Regions from separate parts of the Halomonas kashgarensis genome, predicted to be linked through region 1. Evidence: predicted binding sites of a transcription regulator. Region 1 holds the regulator's gene; each other region holds the start of a gene.

Region 1 (7,244 bases):
CGGTGAAGGTGTGATCGGGGGAAGCCAGAACATGGAGAGCCCCCTTACCGTGCGGGTTACCCATGCTGGCCGGGATGCCCGGGTCGCCGGGATCGTCGATCTTACCGATCGCGCCTTCGCCAGCCGGCCACGCCTGGCGCAACTGGCGGCTCGAATGGCACATCTTTTCGTGCTTCGACTGCTCGTTGTCACTCTCGGGGTGGCCGCGATCTGGTGGTTCATCGATCCATCACGCGTGTTGTGGATCACCCTTTCGGTACTGGTCGTGACCTGTCCTTGTGCCCTCGCCCTGGCCACACCCACCGCGCTGACCGCCGGTCATGGGCAACTGCGCCGCCGCGGTGTGCTGATCACGCGGGCCGACGCCATGGAAACTCTCTCCCAGCTTGACCGCGTCATCTTCGACAAGACCGGCACCTTGACCCGCGGCGAGATGCAGCTGGTCCATACTCAACCTTTGGGAGATATTGATTCTTCACGTGCCTGCACCATCGCGGCAGCGCTGGAAGCTCATTCGGAGCACCCCATTGCCCGCGCCTTCCGCCCCTTCCGTGATGCCACGCTACAAGCTCGCGATGTAATGAGCCATACCGGCCACGGTATTGAGGGCGACATGAACGGTGCTCGTTGGCGCTTGGGCAAACCGCAATTTGCCGCTCCGTCTCACTCGCTTGAGCCGCCCGACGAAGGTTACTGGCTGCTGCTCGCGAAAGAGGGAGAACCATGCGCCTGGTTCGGCCTGCACGACGCCATCCGCGAGGATGCCGGCGAGACAGTGGCGGCACTGCAGGCGGCGGGTCTGGAAGTGGAACTGCTCTCGGGCGATACCTCCCAGGCAGTGGCAAGCCTCGCCCGGCAACTGGGCATCGCTACATGGCAGTCAGGTACCAGTCCGGAAGGCAAGCTCGAGCGCATCCAGGCTCTGCAGGCCGCGGGGGAAACCGTGGCCATGATAGGCGATGGCATCAACGATATTCCGGTCCTGGCCGGTGCCGATGTGGCCATTGCCATGAACGGCGCGACGGACCTGGCGCGCACCAAGGCCGACGCCGTGCTGCTGAGCCCCCGCTTGATGCGTGTTGCCGATGCCGTGGAAATTTCCCGCGCCACCCGACGCGTCATGCGCCAGAACATGGCCTGGTCGGTATGCTACAACTTCTCCGCCCTGCCACTGGCGGCCTTGGGCTTGATACCCCCCTGGGCCGCGGCTATCGGCATGTCGTTGAGTTCATTGATCGTGGTGGGCAATGCCCTGCGCCTGTCGCGTTGGCGCAGAAAGGCGACACCGGCGGCTAACCCATTACCCACTCCGGTGACGTCATGAGCATCCTCTATCTATTGATCCCGCTGTCGCTGATCCTGCTTGGTCTAGCGGTCTGGGCATTTTTCTGGGCAGTTAAAAACGACCAGTTCGATGACCTGGAAGGCCCGGCACACCGTATCCTGTTCGACGAGGATGAAAATGACCTGACCCCGGAGGAGCGTGCACGGCGCCGCTCCCCACCGCCTGCGACAAAGGATACGTCGAACGATGAATCCGACCGGAACTGATCTCCCACCGCTTCTTGCCGCCTTTGTTTTCGGCCTGCTGGGCGGGGCCCACTGCATCGGCATGTGCGGCGGGATCATGAGCGCCCTGACTTTTGCCGTACCGCCCAGCATGCGTCATCCGGCAAGGCTTTCGGGATTACTGCTGGGCTACAATATCGGGCGCATCTCGAGCTATATGCTGGCAGGCGCGCTGGTGGCGGGGCTGGGCACGCTCCTGGCATTGTCTCCGCTCGCGGGCCGGATGCTTCAAGGCTTCGCCGCCGTGATGCTGATTTTGATGGCGCTATATATCGCCGACTGGTGGAAAGGCTTGCTCAAGGTGGAAGCCGTGGGCAAGCGCCTGTGGCGTTACCTGGAGCCGCTGGGGAGGCGTTTGATTCCGGTGGTCCGCATTCCCCAGGCCGTCATGCTGGGCGCGGTGTGGGGCTGGCTGCCGTGTGGGCTGGTCTATTCCATGCTCGCCTGGAGCCTGGCGATTGCCGACCCCTGGCAAGGCGCTGCTCTGATGGGGGCTTTCGGCTTAGGCACATTGCCGGCGCTGCTGGTCACCGGCATGGCCGCTCGACAGTTAAGTGGTCTGATACGGCACCGAGCCACCCGCACCATCGCCGCCCTGAGCATCATTGCATTTGCCTTGTGGCAGTTATGGTCAATCTCCACCATCTCTTCTGGCGCGCATTAGTGAACACTACGCTTCCTTGACCCAGCTCAACCCCTTCATTCAACGGAGGGACTAGCATCACCGGTATCTTACTGGATACCGGAGCTCTTCATGGCCGCTCAAGCCAACACCGCATGCTCGGCACCAAGCGGAGTCCTGGCCACTCCCGGCTGGGATGAGACGCTACTACGCCGCTATGACCAAAATAGCCCTCGTTACACGTCCTATCCCACCGCCCTGTCGTTTCACGAGGGGTTCGGTGAGCATGGCTTCACTGCTGCACTCGAACGGAGCAATGACAGCGGCCGCTCCCTGTCGCTTTATCTGCATATCCCATTCTGTCGCAATATCTGCTTCTATTGCGCGCGCAACAAGATCACCACTCAGGCTACCGATCCGGTGGAGCCCTATGTGTCACGCCTCGATCGGGAGATGGTGCTTACCTCGCGCCATCTGGATTCATCGCGTGCGGTGGAACAACTCCATTGGGGCGGCGGCACCCCCACGTTCCTGACATTGAGCCAGATGAGCGATCTGGTAGATCGCCTGGATGCTCGCTTCGGTCTGTCCAGCTCTCCGGACCGCGACTACGCAATCGAGATCGACCCGCGCGAAGCCGACGTGTTTACCCTGCGCCACATTCAAGCCTTGGGCTTCAATCGCATCAGTCTCGGTGTACAGGATCTCGATACTCGGGTTCAGCAAGCCATGAACCGGCTCCAGCCCCGCGTGCTGACCGAAACGTTGATGGAAGAGGCCTACCGTCTCGGCTTTCGCTCGCTGAACCTGGACCTGATCTACGGCTTGCCGTTTCAGACCCGTGACAGCTTTGCCAATACCCTGGAGCAGGTAATTGCGTTGAATCCGGCTCGGCTCTCTGTGTTCAATTACGCGCATATGCCCGAGCGCTTCTTCCCTCAACGACGCATCAACAAGGAAGATCTTCCCGGTCCCGAAGAGAAACTGGCCATCCTGCAGACTACCATCGAGATGCTCACTCAGGCAGGCTACGTGCATATCGGCATGGATCATTTCGCGCGACCCGATGACAGTCTCGTCACTGCCCAGCGGCAAGGGACGCTCCAGCGCAACTTTCAGGGCTATTCAAGCCATGCCCAGTGTGACCTGGTCGGCCTGGGCGTCTCGGCTATCAGTCGGGTGGATGATGTCTATGCTCAGAACCCGACTCACCTAGCGGGCTACGAAGAGGCGTTGGATAACGGGCACCTGGCAACGGCACGCGGGCTGCGCTTGAGCCGTGACGATCTGATTCGTCGCCACGCCATCGAGCGGCTGATGTGCGATATGGCGCTGGATCTGGACCAGTTGGGGCAGACGTGGAGTGTCGATGGGGTCGCTTACCTGGCGGATGCGGTGAGCAAACTGGAGGAGGCGGAGCGGGATGGTCTTGTCAGACGCGACGGGAACCGCTTTACGGCAACTGCCATAGGACGGCTAATGATTCGTCATCTGGCCATGGCGTTCGATACCCATTTGCAACATGGCCAGTGCTATTCGCGTATCATGTAATTGGCCCGCACCAAGAGACTACGACTTTTTTCATAAACTCAATTAATTAAGCTTGATCAAAATTTTACTTCATTTGCGCTACATATCGACACATCAGTGCTTGCCGCCAGCGCTTAATTCTCCATAATGGTCGTAACCATCCATTATGGAGGAACCCATGCCGGATACCATGAGTCGACGGCGAGCCATGTTACATGAGACTCGTTGCCAAACCTGCAGTCTCAGCTCGCTGTGCCTACCGCTGGCCCTCGCAGTGGAAGACATGGGCCAGTTCGATGCCATCATCCGCCGCCGAGCACCGCTCAAGAAAGGTGAGCCTTTGCTACGCCAGGGAGACGCTTTCACCAGCGTGTTTGCCGTGCGTTCCGGTAGCCTCAAGCAAGTCACCACCGAAGGTAACGGCAACGACCAGCTCACCAACTTTTTCTTGCCCAGCGAGCTGGTAGGCCTGGACGGCATCGACGAACAACATTATCCGGGTAGTGTCATCGCCCTGGAGACCACCACGGTCTGCGAGATTCCTTTCGACAGGCTGGACCTGCTGTCGGAGGAACTTCCCGAGCTTCGCGGCCAGCTATACCGCAGCATGAGCAAGGAATTGCGCGATGACCGGCGCATGATGCGCCTGCTCTCACGCAAGACCGCCGATCAACGCTTGGCAAGTTTTCTCACTACTCTGTCCGACCGTTTCCGCCGGCGCGGCTACTCCCCGTACAGCTTCAGGCTATCCATGTCGCGTGCAGACATCGGCAATTACCTGGGCCTGGCAGTGGAAACTGTCAGCCGCATCCTTAGCCGATTTCAGACCCAGCATGTGGTGGCGGTCTCGGGGCGCGAAGTCAATATTCTGGATATGCCGGCTTTGATTTCACTAGCTGAGGAAGAACAGCAGGAAATCAGCCCAGGTTAAAGGCATCGATACGGCTGGCTTTCAAGTCAGCCTGCCTGGCCTCCAGACCAGCAAAATCGAACAAGTCGCGATCCGCCAGCTGCGACGGCGCAACATTGGTCACCGCCTTGAACATGCTCTCAAGTCGACCCGGATATTTCCTGTCCCACTCCATCAGCATCTCCTTGGCCAGTTGCCGTTGGAGATTGGGCTGGGAGCCGCACAGGTTGCAGGGGATGATGGGGAACTGCATGAGACGGGAAAATTCGGCAATATCGCTCTCCTTGCAGTAAGCCAGGGGGCGAATCAGGATATTGCGACCATCATCCGAGAGCAGCTTGGGTGGCATCGCCTTCAGGCTGCCGCCAAAGAAAAGATTCAGGAAAAGCGTCTCCAGGATATCTTCCCGATGATGACCCAGTGCAATCTTGGTCGCACCTATCTCCTCGGCGAAGCCGTAAAGCGAACCACGCCGCAAGCGCGAGCACAGGGCACAGGTGGTCTTGCCTTCCGGAGTTTTCTCCTTGACTACCGAATACGTATCCCGCTCGAGAATGTGATACTCCACCCCTAAGCCTTCCAGATAGGCAGGCAGCACATGCTCGGGGAACCCCGGCTGTTTCTGATCCAGGTTGACCGCCACCAGGGAGAAATCAACCGGCGCATTGCGCTGCAGGTTGCGCAGAATCTCAAGCAGGGTGTAGCTGTCCTTTCCGCCTGAAAGACACACCATCACCCTGTCGCCTTCCTGGATCATCGAATAATCGATGATGGCGTTGCCCGCTTGCCGGCGCAGACGCTTTTGCAACTTGTTGAATTCGCGCTTTTGTCGGGCCTTGGCTTCTTCCGGTATCGCCTTCGGTGATGGCGTGGAGAGATGAGACGTCCGAGGATCAAACTGTTTAGCTTGGTGCATGGGGGCTGCCGGTCACTGGATTGTCGAAGGCGCATTCTAGCAACACTCCCCCCTTGGCTACCAATATCATGCCAGCCTTTATCGGGCCCACCGCCTATCGTCTCGGTTCACCCGCTCGCGGTGAGAGCTCGCTGCTGACGCATGTAGATCAAGGCTGTCGTGGTGGCGTCCGCCAATGCTTCCGGAGAAGCCAACCGGGGAATATTCCACTGCCGAGCCACTTGGGACAAACGTGGCAGGAGCTCGACTTGCGGGTGCAACCGGCGTAGCTGACGCATGTGCAACTGGGCAACATCGATCTGAGCATTGGGCAATTCAAACCCCAGCTGCCGCTCCAGATATTGATTCAATACCGCCAGGCCGCTTTCCAGACGCCACCCGACCAAGGGGCGTGTGCCGATAAAAGCAAGCAGCTTTTCCAATGCCTCATCGCAAGGCAGCATCGCATCGAAATCCACTCCCTCCAGTTGAAGGTGGAAGACAGTCTTGCGACTCAACGCCTGCCGAGGGAGGATATGCAATATCTGGGCGCCGCTGGTCAGGACACGATCTTGACGAACCTTGACCATGGCGATGGTAAATAGCTCCCCCGCCCCCCCTGCGTCACGTGTGGTCCGACAGTCGATGGCCACCAGCTCATCGCCGGTATAAGGCTGGAAAAGCCAGGCATAAGGCGACTTGGCGTAACGTCGGCGATTACTCTCGCGACGCAGTGCTTTCAACATGTTCGGACTCCCTGTAAGTGTGGCTCCGCCCTGTCCCAGGCACGGCTCATGAGTATTCTAGGTGGTACCGGTGGGATAGCCGTTGCTTGAAATCCTTGACGATATGTAGTGCTTCACGCAGCAGGTCCCGCTCCAGCGACGACAGTTCCTGCACCACGACGCGCTCGGACCGGCTTTCGTCACCGTCGCCTTCCAACTGGGCCAATTGCTGCTTTAGACGCAGCTCGGTAAAAAGTGCCAGGGCTTCACCCAAATCCTCGGCAAAACGCTTTTCCAGCCGTCCATCGATCACCAGCGCCTCCAGACGCTCCAGTGTGGAAGTCGCCGTGATGCGTCGCTCCAGAGCCATGGTGCGCACCCCGTGGACGATGGGAAAGATCCCGCCTTTCTTGATATCGATACCGTGTTGCGGCTTTTTCAAAGAACCGAACAGAGTCAGCGGTGTGGAGAAGCGCAGCGCGGTACGGGCGAAGTAGGAAAGCAGAATTTCATCCCGCGAACAGCGCTCGAACAACTCCTCCCGCACTCGCTCGAGCAACTTGGGATTACCTGCAACGGCATGGGAATCCAGCATGATTGCTAGTTTCATCAGACTATCGCCATCGCGGGCACTGGCCCAGCGGGCAATGTTGCCCTTCCATTGGCTTTCCGTGGCTACCCACTCGGGATTGGAAACCATGATGTTGCCGGGACATGGTGGGTATCCCAGTGCCACCAGTGTACGGGTCACTTCTTCCATGGCGGGGGCCATATCCGGCCACTCCAGGCTGTCGGGGAGGATCAAGCCATTATCCTGATCGGTTTTGAGTATCTGCTCGCCCCGCCCTTCACTACCCATCACCATGAGACAGCTTTCACTGCGGTAGGGTGCCTCGACCACGAATTCCCACGCCTTGTTGATGATTCGCCCATTGAGCGCGGCCAGCAGGTCCATGGCAAAGCGTAGCTTGACTCCTTGGGCCATCAGCGCCT
Region 2 (7,244 bases), 980 kb from region 1:
AGACCGGTGGGGTGGAACTGGACGAACTCCATGTCGCGCAGGGCCACGCCGTGGCGATAGGCCATTGCCATGCCGTCGCCGGTGACGATGCCGGCGTTGGTATTGAAACGGAAGAGTCGCCCCGCGCCACCCGTGGCCATGATGACCGACTTGGCGCGCAGCAAGGTCAATTCACCGGTTGCCACCTGCAAGGCGATGACCCCGGCGATCTCGCCGTCGACCGTGGCGATGTCGAGTACGAAGTACTCATCCAGACGTTCGATTTCGGCATACTTCAACGATGTCTGGAACAATGTATGCAGCATGTGGAAGCCGGTCTTGTCCGCCGCGAACCAGGTGCGGGCGGTCTTCATTCCGCCGAAGCGGCGCACCTGAATCGAGCCATCCGCCTGGCGGCTCCAGGGGCATCCCCAGTGCTCCATCTGCACCAGTTCGCGATAGGCATGGCGGACGAAATAGTCGACCACGCCCTGTTCGGCCAGCCAGTCGCCACCGGAAACGGTGTCGTCAAAGTGTGCTTCCAGCGTGTCGTCGGGACTGGTGACGCCGGCGGCCCCGCCTTCCGCCGCGACCGTGTGGGAGCGCATCGGATACACCTTGGAGAGCAATACGATACGCTGTTGCAAACCCTCTTCGCGGGCATTTTCGGCAGCGGCAATGGCCGCACGTAGCCCGGCCCCTCCTCCACCCACGATAACGATGTCGAAGTCCTGTTGTTGCATGATATCTCTCGTCGGTTAGCTGCCGGCTAAGGGAAAGGAGCTTTAGCAAAGAGTGGCACAAGGCATCGTGCAACGACCATATGATGGTTGAAAAAATCAGGCTAAGTTGCTCTAGAGCAAGCTTCCAGTCTGTTGTTTGCGAGGCCCTTTACTTTCTTTCTCGCAACTTTCTAGGATGGTATGCAGCGGTTGTAATGCGAACCATGCGTTCACTGTAGCTTTGAACTGGAAACTGCCATGACCTCCCGACTTAAATTGCTTGCGCCGTTGATCGTCGCCCTCTGTGTGGCGCTCTTTCCCACGCCAGCGGGTCTCGACCCTCATGCCTGGTATTTCTTTGCCATCTTCCTGGGTGTCGTCGTCGGCTTGATCTTTGAACCTCTGCCGGGGGCGGTAATCGGCCTGATCGGTGTCGCCGTCGCTGCACTGCTGGCTCCATGGGTGCTTTTCTCCCCGGAGCAACTGGCTGTGCCCGGATTCAATTCAGCCTCCAGCGCCTTTACCTGGGCGGTATCGGGTTTCACCAATTCGGTGGTGTGGTTGATCTTCGGCGCCTTCATGTTTGCCCTGGGGTACGAAAAGACCGGACTGGGCCGGCGCATTGCCCTGTGGCTGGTCAAGACGATGGGGCGGCGGACGCTGACCCTGGGGTATGCGGTAATGCTCGCCGACCTGGTGCTGGCACCGTTTACGCCATCCAATACCGCGCGTAGCGGCGGCACCATCTATCCGGTGGTGCGCAACCTGCCCGATCTCTACGACTCGCACCCGAACGACCCCAGCATGAAGCGCATGGGGAGCTTCCTGATGTGGACGGCGATCGTCTCGACCTGCATCACCAGTTCGCTTTTCCTGACCGCGCTGGCGCCCAATCTGCTGGCCGTCGCCTTGACCGAAAGCGCGACGAGTATCCGCATCGGCTGGGGCGAGTGGTTCATAGCGGTGGCACCAGTGGGCATACTGCTGCTCTTGCTGGCGCCACTGTTGTGCTACTGGCTGTGTCCGCCGGAAGTCAAATCGGGAAGTGCGGTATCCGACTGGGCAGCCGAGGAGCTCAAGAAACTCGGCGGCCTGACCCGTAACGAAGTCATTCTGCTGTGCCTGGTGCTCATCGCGCTGGCCTTGTGGATATTCGCTGGCGACATGATCTCCTCGTCGTTGGTGGGGATACTCGTCATCTGTGTCATGCTGATTCTGGGAATTCTCAACTGGGACGACATTCTTTCCAACAAGGCGGCATGGAACACTTTCTTCTGGTTCGCGACGCTGGTCGCCCTGGCCGGCGGGCTCAACCAGGTCGGTTTCGTGGGGTGGTTCGGCAATATGGTCGGTGGCCGTATCAGCCACTTCGACCCGCTGGTGGCGATGATAGCGCTGACGGCCATCTTCTATCTGCTGCACTACTTCTTTGCCAGTGTCACTGCCCACACCACTGCGCTACTGCCGGTCATGTTGGCGGCGGCATCCGGTATTCCCGGTATCGACATGCACATGTTCGTACTGATGCTGCTACCGACACTGGGGATCATGGGGATTCTTACGCCGTACGGTACAGGGCCGAGTCCCGTCTACTACGGCAGTGGTTATTTACCCGGCCCGCTATGGTGGCGGCTCGGGGCGATCTTCGGCTTGCTGTTCCTGGTCGCCTGGCTTGCCATCGGGGTTCCCTGGCTGGCTCTGATTCTATAATCACTGTTCGTTCCTCTCGCGTTATGCCATCAAGCACGGCTCTGTATGAGCCGTGCTTGATGCACGTCAGCGTGTCGTCCTGTCCCGGCGGTTAGCATGCGATGACTTGTTCTCAGGAGTCACCATCATGCTTACCGCCTTGCCTTTACCCCCACCGCCGGCCGCCTTGCTGCGTAGAATCGATGCGCAAGTCCCGTTGACGTTCAAGCGCCGCCTGCTACTGCCGTTGCTCAACCGTGTATTTGCCGAACCCTTGGCGGAAGGGGAGTTCGATGCCCTTGAGGACCGGCGTGTCTCGCTGATGGTGGAGGATCTGGGAATTCGTCTGACGCTCACGTTGCAAGATGCGCAATTCCAGTTCACCGCCCAGCCAGGAGAGGCCACGATTCGGGGCGGATGGCGCGAGTTCCTGTGTCTGGCGACACGCCGGGAGGACCCGGACGGCCTGTTTTTCCAGCGCCGCCTGTCGATCGAGGGCGATACGGAGTTGGGTTTGCAGGTGAAGAATCTGCTGGACGCACAAGAAGCGGATCTCACCCAGGGCCTGCCCGGCCAGTTGTTGCTCAAGCTGGATGCCTGGGCACAGCAGCGCCAACGATAGCCATGTCATATATAGTGGCTGCGACAAGTTGGTTCTAGGAGAAGCCCATGCAACATATCTGTGACCAGACCGCGCGGGGCATGCTGGATATTTTCGAGGCTCGCCGTCGCATGACTGCGGCGGCCAGGGCGCTCCAGGAATTCGAGATCGTGCCACTGGAAGCGGCTCTGGGGCGAGTCCTGGGCGAAGCGGTAAGCGCCGAGCACGACTCGCCCGGGGTGGATAACAGCGCCATGGACGGTTATGCCCTGCGCCTGGCCGACATGACCCCGGCGGGGCTGCCGGTAGTGCAGCGCATTCCTGCAGGCGCTGACGTGACCGCCTTGCCGCCGGGCGGGGCGGCGCGCATTTTCACCGGCGCTCCGTTACCCCAAGGGGCGGACTGTGTCGTTGCCCAGGAACAGGCATGGCTGGATGAGAAAGAACGGCTGCATCTCGACGCGGAACTGGCCAAGGGCGCCAATATTCGCCGCCGGGGAGAAGAGATCCGCCGGGGAGAGCCGTTATTGCCTGCGGGTAAAGTGCTCACACCTGCGGTCACCGCACTTCTTGCCGCGCAAGGTATCGCTCAAGTATGCGTGACCCGGCGCTTGAAGGTGGCGCTGTTTTCGACCGGCGACGAGCTGATCGAGCCGGGTGAGCCGTGTCGTCCTGGGCAGGTCTACAACAGTAACGCCGCAATGCTGCAGGCGCTTCTCGCCGAGCAGCACTGCGAGGTGGTCGCTCGAGAGAAGCTGGTCGATAACCCTGATGCCGTGGATGACGCTTTCGCCCGGGCGCGTGAACAAGCCGATCTGGTGGTATGCAGCGGCGGGGTTTCGGTGGGTGAAGAGGACCATGTACGCGGTGCCATCGAGCGACAGGGCGGTATCGTCTTCCATGGCGTGGCGATGAAACCCGGCAAGCCCTTTGCGTTCGGCTGGCTGGGGGAGTCGCTGGAACGCGGCACCGCGCTGATCGGCCTGCCCGGGAATCCGGTGGGGGCGCTGGTGGGGTGGCAACTGCTCGCCCTGCCTTTCGTCCATGGCTGCCAGGGGCGTATTCCCGACGAGCTGATGCATTTCAGCGTGGAGTCAGGGTTCGAGACGAAGGCCAACAAGGCGCGCCGTGAACTATTGCGGGTGCGCCTGGACTGGTCGCAAGGCAAGCCGGTGGCGTACCCGACCGGAGGGCAGGGGTCGCATATGCTAGGCGCGGCGGCAGCAGCGGATGGCTATTTGCTGATGGAGGTTGAAGAACCGATAAAGAAAGGCCATGGTTATGAGTACATTCCTCTTAGCCAGTTCTCATCATGAAACTTGTCGATGGTTTCGGCCGTACGATTCGCTATGTTCGGCTATCGGTCACCGACCGCTGCGATTTTCGCTGTGTGTACTGCATGGCGGAGGACATGACCTTTCTGCCGCGGGCGCAAGTACTGACGCTGGAAGAGATCGCAACCTTGTCGCAGGCGTTCATCGATCTGGGGGTCGAAAAGATACGCCTTACCGGAGGCGAACCGCTGGTGCGCAGCGGCATTGGCAGCCTGGTCGAACAGATCGGCCAGATGGATGGGCTGCGCGATTTCGCCATGACCACCAACGGCGCGGGGCTGGACAAGCACGCCCAACGCCTGCGCGATGGCGGCCTGCAGCGTCTCAATATCAGTCTCGATACACTGGTGCCGGAGCGATTCCGCCGCCTGACTCGTACTGGCGAGCTGGAAAAGGTGCTGACTGGAATACGCGCCGCCCAGTCAGCCGGGTTCGAACGCATCAAGTTGAATGCGGTCATTCTCCAGGGGCGCAACGACGATGAGGTGCTGGATCTGGTCGAATTCGCCCGCCGCGAACACCTCGATATCAGTTTCATCGAGGAGATGCCCCTGGGCCAGGATATCGAGCACAATCGCGCCGAAACGTTCTGTTCCAGCGATACGGTGCGCGAGATCGTGGAGTCGCGTCATGCGCTGCTGCCTACCACGGAAAGCACACTAGGCCCGTCGCGCTATTATCGAATGAACGATAGCGACACGCGCATCGGCTTCATTTCGCCGCATAGCCACAATTTTTGCGATGCCTGCAATCGCGTGCGAGTGACGGTGGAAGGTCGTTTGCTGCTGTGCCTGGGAAATGAACACTCCGTCGACCTGCGTGCGGTGATGCGCCGCCACCCCGGCGATCAGGGGCGTCTGCAACAGGCCATCATCGATGCCATGGCACTCAAGCCGGAGCGGCACCACTTTACTACTGACGGTGAAGAGCAAGTGGTGCGATTCATGAACATGACGGGTGGTTGACCACCGGCCCGCTTATCCCTTTCCGAGCTCTGGTGGAGGCGAGGCATGAGCCTTTTGGCCTTTCTGCAAGGCCTGTCGCCGCTGGAAGGATGGCTGAACGGCGCATTGATTGTGCTTTCCATCCTGACCTCGGGAATGAGTGCCGCCGTCGGGATCGGAGGCGGCACGCTGCTTATCATCACCATGGCACAAGTCATGCCGGCTGCGGCGTTGATCCCCGTCCACGGCATGGTACAACTTGGTTCCAATGTCGGGCGGGCTACACTGACCTGGCGTCATGTAGATTGGGCGTTGATGTCGGCGTTTCTGCCGGGTGTGGTGATCGGGGCACTGGTGGCGGCGTGGCTGATGGTGCGCTTGCCCGCCGGTGTGCTTGAGCTGTGTATTGCCGCTTTCGTGCTGCTGTCGTGTTGGGGGCCTGCGCTTCCGCACAAGGCGCTGGGCTGGGGAACCACCCTGATGGCCGGCGCCGCCACGACACTTATCTCCAGCCTGGTGGGGGCAAGCGGCCCGGTGGTGGCGGCTTTCGTCAAGCACAGCCAGACTACCCGGCTGGCGCGTGTCGCCACCTTTTCCGCCTGCATGAGCTTCCAGCACCTGACCAAGGCGTTTGTATTCGGCGTCGCCGGGTTTGTCTTTCACGAGTGGCTGGGGCTGATGGTGGCGATGGTACTGGCCGGCCTCGTCGGCACCTGGCTGGGCCTCAAGCTTCTGCGGCGCTTGAGCGAACAGCGCTTCGATGCGCTGTTCAAATGGGTGCTCACGCTGCTGGCTCTGCGCCTGGGGTGGCTGGGTATCGAGCGTCTGGGCTAGGCTTTGTACGAAAACTGCCTGCGCTCGACAATACGGCGTTAAAAATCAACTCAAAATGCTCATTTACACCCGTAAACTCCGCTTTCTCATTGATTTTTGCCTTGTCTAGTCTTCGCTCGCCGACTTTTCGTACAAAGCTAGTCCTCGCAAATAGCGACGTCCTGGTTATAAGGGGAGAAGAGAGGACGCATGCTGTCGGTCAGGTAGCAATCGCTGAACTCACCCTCGCAGGCCAGGGCGTCAAGGTCGGGAATGACGATCTGGTGACGTTCGCGATGTATCAGGTTGTCTTCACCCAACGACGTAAATGTCCTGCTGATGTGTACCGGGCTCAACCCGAGGATATCCGCCAACTGCTCCTGGGAAAGCGGCAGGCGGAACTCCGAAGTGTCGTCTGCGTTAGTCTGGCGCAGACGCAGGAAGGTCTCATGCAGAAAATGCGCCAGTTTCTGCCGTGCGCTACGTCTTGCCAGGGTTACCAGACGTTCGGTGAGCAGCGCTTGCTGTCGGCTGGAAATGGCGAACATCACCGAGGTCAACTTGAGCGAATCGCGGAAAAGGTCGAGCATGTGCTGGTGAGGAAAATGGCATACCACGCCATCCTCGATCATCTTGACGTTATCCATCCGCTTGGAGAAGGCGAACTCGCGCAAGCCGATGATATCGCCGGGCAAGTAGACTTCGAGTATCTGTCGGTTGCCGTTTTCCAGGTGACGATAGGAGTAGGCCCAACCGCTGCGCAAGGTGCAGAACTCATTGGCTTCGTCGCCTTCCTCCCACAATGTTTGGCCGGCCTTGCATTTGGTCGGACTTCGTTCAAGCGAGCTCAGCAATTTCTTCTCTTCATCCGTCAGCACACAATAATGGCTGAAGTGACGAATGATACAGCTCTCTTCCTGGCTCATGCTCTTCGCCGCCTCCCCGAAAAGGTCATTGCCGAACCGGCACAAATCTCTGAAACGGTTGAAAAACCATTATCCAAGGTAATATCGGCGATGTCAGCTGTTTATTAGCTCCTGAAATGGCGCGGAGCGGGCCGGTATGGACCACCGCGGACAAGTCATGACGTAGTCTGGCGTCTTTCCAGCAGCGGCGCCAGGAAGCGCCCGGTGTGCGATACCCCCATCTTGGCTACTTGTTC
Region 3 (7,244 bases), 780 kb from region 1:
GCGTTTGCCGAAAAACAGCACGCACTGTTTCTCGGCCGTGGCGCTCATTTCCCCATAGCCCTGGAAGGCGCACTCAAGCTCAAGGAGATTTCCTATATCCATGCCGAAGCCTACCCCGCCGGTGAGCTCAAGCATGGCCCGCTGGCACTGGTCGACAGTGAAATGCCGGTAATCTCCATCGCCCCCAATGACGACCTGCTGGGAAAGCTCAAGTCCAACCTGCAGGAAGTTCGCGCCCGTGGTGGGCAACTGTTCGTCTTTGCCGATGAAGGCGTCGGTATAGACGAACAGGAAGACACCCGTGTATTGCACCTGCCCCACATTCACGAAGCCCTGGCACCGCTGCTTTATACCTTGCCGCTGCAGCTGTTGTCCTATCATGTCGCCGTGCTCAAGGGCACTGACGTCGACCAGCCGCGTAACCTGGCGAAAAGTGTGACGGTGGAATAGGCGTCGTGGAGCAGTGACTTCTGGTTGAGCTGATCGGGTGAGAGCTGGGACAAGGTCGGGCGGCATGGCCATCCGGCGATTGGGCTGAGCGCGTTTACCCGTAAGTTCATGTGCTGACCTCTGAATGACGCTAGGCGTGAAGTTTTCCACCTTGGTTAGTGGCATGGGAAGCCTCCCCCGACGTGTTGACGGTGAAGAGGTATGGGCTACCTTAAAAATGTATTATTGATGCACCTTAAAATACGGGTACCATCTACCCATGATTCAAGGCAACGTAGGAGACCTCCATGCCGACTTCTCATCGAATACTTTTCTCGCTTGGCAAGGCAGCAGGCGCTGTGATGCTGGCCATTTCACTGGCACTGGGCAGCTCCGCCACGGCTGATAACCACGAAGCCGAAGCAAATGATGCCTGGCTGCCAAGTCTGATCACCGAGTCGCCCCAGGAAGGCTTTGCTCTGGCCATCACTCTGTCCCAGAAAGGGGTGGCTAACACTCAGCCAGATGCCGAGATACGCAAGCAACAGCGTCCTGAGTATGCGCAGGATCCCGATAGCTTGATCGCGATCTCCCATGTGATCGCCACACATTTTCAGACCGTTGCCGCAGCCAACGACTATTGGCGAGAGTGATGTGGGTCGATTCTCATTGCCCGCTTGGAAATCCATTAACGACAGGACGATCAGGAGATCGATCTCGGTTATCCGGTCAGCCGACTGGGTATCTGTTGAATCGCCCGGTTCTCCCTGCGCAAGGTGGTTGAATTTCAGCAATCCATAGAATCCCTGGGCTCTGGTGATTTTTCCCTTGTTGCAGTGGGTCAGCTACCAAGCGAATTCGAGCCCACTGCCATGCAATGACTGAAAATTCAGAGATAAGGCGATCGCCTGAAGAGCATAGAAATCAGGCCACTCAGGAGCTCCCGCACAAGGCAAAAGGTTAGTAATCGCTGGCTCAGATTGCTGACTAACCCCGGCTCTTCCGAGTGGAGTTGTTTACTATGTACCTGACACTTACTGATCTCGTACTGCTGACGAGCATCATTCAGTCGCTGAGTCTGGCCTTTTTCCTGCTGCTTCCCTTCAACATCCGGCTCGTCAGTAATCGGCTTCTGGTCGCCACATTGGTCTTCTTCGCCGCTGGACTTGGCGAAATTTTCCTGTATGGCAGCGGGTTGGCGCTCGAGCATCCTAATTTCGCCTACCTCGGGACTCTCATTGGACTCCTGCAAGCGGGGACCCTCTATTTGTATGCGCAATCGCTCATGTATCAAGGCTTCCGGTTGCGCAAGGAACACTTCGTACATACTCTGCTGTTTTGGGTTGTCGGCGCCATTTTCTTGGTTGAGTACTATTTACAGCCGACCGATACTAAAATGCAGATCCTGCTTGAGCGGGACCATCCAGGCGTGCTGACCTCACCCCTACTCGCGGTGACGATACATGCTGTCTTTCTCGGTTATTTATACGCCACGATTCGAACGATCAATCGCTTCGGCCTGGGCCTTCTACAGATTTTTTCGAGCATCGAGAACAAGCAGCTCGCGTGGTTACGGATGCTCCTGATCGGCTACGCAGTGGCCTGGACAGTGAGCATGTTCTACTGCCTCACCGCGCATGTGTCCAGAAGTGCGCCTGGAACCGAGTGGGTGGCAGGTGTTGGCGCCGTGACCGGCTTCGTCTTCATCAACTTTTTGATGGTGAACTCCCTTCGTCAACCGGTCATCTTCTCCGGGCTTGCAGCCGACCAAGCTGCGTTGTTGGAGGAGGAGACGGCGCCGCGATTCGATCAGACGCTGAAGACGAGGCTGGAGAGGCAGATGCATGAGGAAAAGCCGTACCTGTACTCCAATCTGACTCTGGAGCAGCTTGCTCGGAAAGTCGAAGCGCATCCGAGAGAGGTTTCTCGGGTGATCAACCAGGGCTTCGGGTGCAATTTCTTCGAATTCATCAGCGGTCATCGCCTCGAGGAGGCAAAGGCACGTCTAGCCGACCCGGCCAACAATTCGAATATCTTGCAAATCATGTACGACTCGGGCTTCAACTCGAAGTCCGTGTTCAATACCGCCTTCAAGAAAGATGTGGGGCTTACGCCCAGTGAATATCGCCACCGAGCCCGCCACGACCACATCGGTACCGGGCCTCAGTCCTGAATGATGCTCCACGAGGTTCGCGTTTTGTCCTGTTGGAAATTAGAACCTTTAAGTAACTGTTATTTATAGCATTTCATATTGGGTACGATAGTGGTTCGACTTCAGCCTCGCGAACGCTTCTTGGGGCACTCTCCCGTAAGCTGATTTCCCAGCGGTACCGAATCCGGTGCTCGTGCGAATCAACGCAACATGAGGAGATCGTCCATGAAAACGAAACTACGTAAAGTTGCCTTTACTGCGGGTGCGGCAGTCATCTTCAGTCTAGTGTTCGCCGGTAACGCCCAGGCGCATTGTGATGCCTTGGATGGCCCTGTAATTACGGATGCCCGCGCAGCGCTCGAGGCAGGCGATGTTAAGCCCCTACTCAAGTGGGTACCCGCTGAGGACGAGGCAGAAATCAAGCGCGTGTTCGCCGACGTGCGCAGAATCCGCGGGCAGAGCGAGACCGCACAAGAAATCGCGGACCAGCATCTGTTCACGACCCTCGTGAGGGTTCATCGAGCCTATGAAGGCGCGCCGTTCACCGGCATCAAGCCTTCCGGACAGATCGATCCTGGACTTGTTGCTGCGGATGCAGCTCTCGAGAACGGAGAGATCGATCGCCTGATCGCAAATATCACCCGCAAGGTCGAGGATGGCATTCGCGAGCGTTATGAGGAGGCGCGCGTCGCCTGGGCCAGCGCCGATCAGAGCGTAGAGGAGGGCCGCGACTTTGTCGCTGACTACGTCAACTACATCCACTACGTCGAAGGCGTACACGGTGCCGCTGTAGCTGGCGGACATGGGCACTGAGCTTTCCTTGAGCACGAACGCAAAGCGGGCTGCAGAGCCCGCTTTCTTCATCCTAAACCAGACATACCACGATTTAGCACCACATAAACATAGATGACAATCTAACGTAAGTGTCCGGTTTCATTCGGCCAATCCATCCTGACCTCCATTAGCTGCAAGGGAAACTGTTGGCAAACGGGTTCATGGAAAGTTTCTTCGACTCTAAGCAGAGTAACTGGCTTGGGATAGCGGTACTGACCATCTTTGTGATTCTGGTGTTCTATCCAGTGCTGAAGCTTTAGCCGGTTTGCCAATTCTGGCTTGAACGGTGGCTGCGATGTTGATGACGGCAACGGCACGTACGCAGCGCGTAAGGTTCAGCAGTATGCAATAGACGTTTTATAGTCTAGCGCGGCTGGGCCAGTACCTGAGTCCAGTATGACGAGTATTCCGAGTCCGGATCGTCGGCCTTGGCCATGCCCATCTCGGTGAAGGTATCCTTCATGATATTACGACAGTGCCCCGGGCTCTCCAGCCAGCCATCCACCACGGCGGCGATCGACATCTGCCCGGCGGCGATATTCTCGCCAACCGCCCGCCATACGTAGTCCCTCTCGCTGACTCGCTGCTGGATGCCCACGCCATCGGGGCCGGTATGACTAAAATAGTCGTTCTCGGCCATATCGCGGGAGTGCGCCTCGGCAGCGGCTTCGAGGGTGCAATCCCACGACAGCTCATTCACCGCCGCAAAGCGCTGGTTGCCGCATTGACGAGCCTGACTGCGCGCCTCGTTGACTCGCGACAGCATTTCGCGCTTGCGATCGGTGAGTTCACAACCGTTTCTGCTTGCCGAGTCGTCCGGCTCGCTTTCCGTGGCCCATGCGCCAGCGGACATCAAGAGTGCCAACACGCCAGCCAGCAACCAGGCGATGGGACGAATCTTCATGTGCTTAGCCACCGAACTTTTCATTCTCGCCCATGTTCGGGGTGGCGTCTTTCTTGATGTTGGCCTTGGCGATCTCGTAGAGCTGGAACGTCTTGCTCTCCTTGGCTTTCCAGTGCTCACCCATCTGCACCTTGATTTCCATCAACGCCACGTCCGGGTCGTCCTTGCCTTCGGGGAACCAGGCCGCGATGAAGGGATTCCAGTATTTCTCGATCAGCTCGCGGTCATCGGTCAGGTTGGCCTTGCCCGAGAGCGATACGTATACCCCTTCTTCCTGATCGGAGAAGCTGAGACAGACATCGCGGTCGGTGGCGGTTTCGAAGACCTTCTCGGCGCTGCGGCGGGTGTAGAACCACAGTGTGCCGTCGTATTCATCTTGAACCAGGTGCATCGGACGGGCACGCGGCACCTCGTCATCCAGCGTCACCAGCATGCCGACTTTAATATCCTTGATCATCTTCCAGATCTTCTGCTTGTGCTCGGGACTGGACATGGTTTCAACCTCCTGTTGAATACGGCGATTAGTAGAAATGACGATGCCTATGCGTCGAGCATGACTAGAACCAGCCTAGCTACCATCGCCCACCTCGGCAAACACTCTCGCAGTAATAAGAAAATTGCGCAGCGAGTGATTTCTTGACGAAGGTCAAATCAAATATTCATTCATAATGCTACTTTTACTCCGTCAGCAGGACGAAACGATAATCCTCACGAGGGGATAAGATGATGAAGTGTAAAAACAGCTTTTTTCTCAAGACCGCCGCCGCCGCTCTGATCTCCAGTGCCGCACTCGCCAGCCCCGCCATGGCCGCACACGGCGAGGAACTCAGCCCCGCCGAGGTCACGCCAGACGTGACTTATACACTGCGTACAGCGGTGCAGGATGGCAAGCTGGTATTCATTGGCGACAAGGGCAGGATCAAGGATGTCGTCAATCCCGACCTGCACGCACCGGTCGGTGCCGTGGTACAGATCAACCTGATCAATGGCGACGGCGCTCTGCATGATATCGCGCTGCCCGAGTTCGACGTCGACTCCGATGACATCGGCGGCCAGGGTTCGGCCACCGCCGTGGCCTTCCGGGTCAATGAGGAAGGCAACTTCGAGTACCTGTGCAGCCTGCCCGGACACAAGGCGGCCGGCATGGTGGGGAATTTCATCGTCGGCGACCCCAAGCCGGAAGCGAAGGGCGAAGCCGCCCAGGACCTGGCGAAAGATCCCCATGACGTGGGCGAGCCGGTCGGCGATCGTGGCCCGCAGGAAGTCACCGTCAATCTCGAGAGCACTGAAGTGGAAGGCTACCTGGCGGACGGCTCCAGCTACAAGTACTGGACCTTCAACGACACGGTGCCTGGCCCCCTCGTACGGGTTCGTGTAGGTGACACCGTCAACGTCAACCTGAGCAATGCCGAGGATAGCGCGCACATCCACTCCGTCGATTTTCACGCCGTGACCGGCCCCGGCGGTGGTGCCGCGGTGACTCAGGTAGCGCCCGGTCATTCCAAGAGCTTCTCCTTCAAGGCGCTGGCGCCTGGGCTCTACGTCTACCACTGCGCCACACCGATGGTCGCCCAACATATCTCCAACGGTATGTACGGCATGATCCTGGTCGAGCCGGAAGGCGGACTCTCTCCGGTGGAGCGCGAGTTCTACATCATGCAGGGCGAGCTCTACACCGCCGAACGTCACGGTAGCCAGGGTCTGCAAGAGTTCTCCCTCGACAAGCTGCTCGATGAGCAAGCCGAGCACTTCATGTTCAACGGCAACATGGATGCGCTCACCCAGACGTACAAGATGGAAGCCGACGTGGGCGACGACGTCCGTATCTTCTTCGGTGTAGGCGGCCCCAACGCCACCTCCAGCTTCCATGTGATCGGCGAGATCTTCGACAAGGTCTACGATCAGGCCTCGCTGACCAGCCCGCCGCTGACCGATGTGCAGACCACTCTGGTGCCCCCGGGCGGCGCCACCATGGTTGAGTTCGGCGTCGAGTATCCCGGCAAGTACATCCTGGTCGACCACGCGCTATCGCGTCTGGAGAAGGGCCTGGCCGGCTTCCTCCACGTCAATGGTGAAGAAGATTCCGCGATCTTCCACACCGAAGAGGCACACGACCCCAACTCCGGCCACTGATACTTGCTTCATCTTGCAGGAGAGCCCCGCCGATTCGGCGGGGTTTTTGCGTGGTGCGGGCTAACCGCCACTCAACACGATGACCGCCCCGGTGAGATACAAGCCAATGAGGATAGCGCTTTCAAATCCGATATCAGCGAAGCCGTAGGTCTGGCGGCGCAACAGTCCCAGCAATAGCACACCGGTCATGAGCAGCGAAAGCGCCACCCATAGCAGCACTTCATGAGAGATAGCGTGATAGATGGACCCTTCGCGGTAGGCGATATCCGAGGCCGCGGCGAACAGCGTATCGAAGGCGTTACCGCCGATGATACCGCCCACTGCCAGGGTAAGGGCGCCACGTCGCACCGCCGCTACCGATGTCACAAGCTCCGGCAGCGATGTCACGATAGAGGTGAGCAGCACCCCGACAGCCGCCTGGCTCATGCCGGTCTGCATGGCAATGACCGTGGCCGTGCGTTGCAGCAGCCAGCCCGTGATGCCCAGTATCAGGGCCATTAACAGAAAGGATAACCACAAGACGATCAGGGAGTTCTTCTTCGACGCTTCGTCAGGAACGTCTTCTTTAGTTTCACGGGTGCGAGCCGGTTTCCACATGGGGTAGGTTTGGCCCTGACGCACGATTCTCAGCCCCAGGAAATATCCCAGCACCAGCAGCGGCGTGACCGGATGAATGCTCCACAACGTGAGTTCGGGGGAATAACTGCCCACTAAAATCAACGCCAGCATGCACAGCAGCAAGGTGCCCTGCATGAGATTGCCGAGGGAAGCCGCGGCATGTTCCAGGTTGAC

The links. Region 1 encodes FNR, which switches genes on or off when oxygen is low (the NO sensors DNR and NnrR bind a similar motif). Its sites were predicted from a motif close to TTGATNTANATCAA; they were not measured.
Region 2: the regulator FNR is predicted to act here: its motif matches at 2,468-2,481, upstream of ubiT (ubiquinone anaerobic biosynthesis accessory factor UbiT).
Region 3: the regulator FNR is predicted to act here: its motif matches at 4,956-4,969, upstream of nirK (copper-containing nitrite reductase).

The regions. Positions count from the first base shown of each region.
Region 1 covers NZ_CP137552.1:2,634,991-2,642,234, forward strand. The annotation lists gene R5M92_RS12155 (heavy metal translocating P-type ATPase) at 1-1,324, shown strand, start outside; gene ccoS (cbb3-type cytochrome oxidase assembly protein CcoS) at 1,321-1,551, shown strand; gene R5M92_RS12165 (sulfite exporter TauE/SafE family protein) at 1,532-2,233, shown strand; gene hemN (oxygen-independent coproporphyrinogen III oxidase) at 2,324-3,742, shown strand; gene fnr (fumarate/nitrate reduction transcriptional regulator Fnr) at 3,900-4,652, shown strand; gene ttcA (tRNA 2-thiocytidine(32) synthetase TtcA) at 4,639-5,547, opposite strand; gene R5M92_RS12185 (3'-5' exonuclease) at 5,655-6,272, opposite strand; gene R5M92_RS12190 (putative nucleotidyltransferase substrate binding domain-containing protein) at 6,319-7,244, opposite strand, start outside.
Region 2 covers NZ_CP137552.1:151,816-159,059, forward strand. The annotation lists gene frdA (fumarate reductase (quinol) flavoprotein subunit) at 1-722, opposite strand, end outside; gene R5M92_RS00700 (anion permease) at 960-2,411, shown strand; gene ubiT (ubiquinone anaerobic biosynthesis accessory factor UbiT) at 2,539-3,012, shown strand; gene glp (gephyrin-like molybdotransferase Glp) at 3,060-4,307, shown strand; gene moaA (GTP 3',8-cyclase MoaA) at 4,304-5,290, shown strand; gene R5M92_RS00720 (sulfite exporter TauE/SafE family protein) at 5,336-6,103, shown strand; gene R5M92_RS00725 (Crp/Fnr family transcriptional regulator) at 6,241-7,008, opposite strand; gene uvrA (excinuclease ABC subunit UvrA) at 7,164-7,244, opposite strand, start outside.
Region 3 covers NZ_CP137552.1:3,414,081-3,421,324, reverse strand. The annotation lists gene glmS (glutamine--fructose-6-phosphate transaminase (isomerizing)) at 1-450, shown strand, start outside; gene R5M92_RS15800 (hexameric tyrosine-coordinated heme protein) at 738-1,082, shown strand; gene R5M92_RS15795 (AraC family transcriptional regulator) at 1,451-2,602, shown strand; gene R5M92_RS15790 (DUF6448 family protein) at 2,807-3,394, shown strand; gene R5M92_RS15785 (CAP domain-containing protein) at 3,780-4,319, opposite strand; gene R5M92_RS15780 (pyridoxamine 5'-phosphate oxidase family protein) at 4,324-4,812, opposite strand; gene nirK (copper-containing nitrite reductase) at 5,043-6,452, shown strand; gene R5M92_RS15770 (sodium:calcium antiporter) at 6,513-7,244, opposite strand, start outside.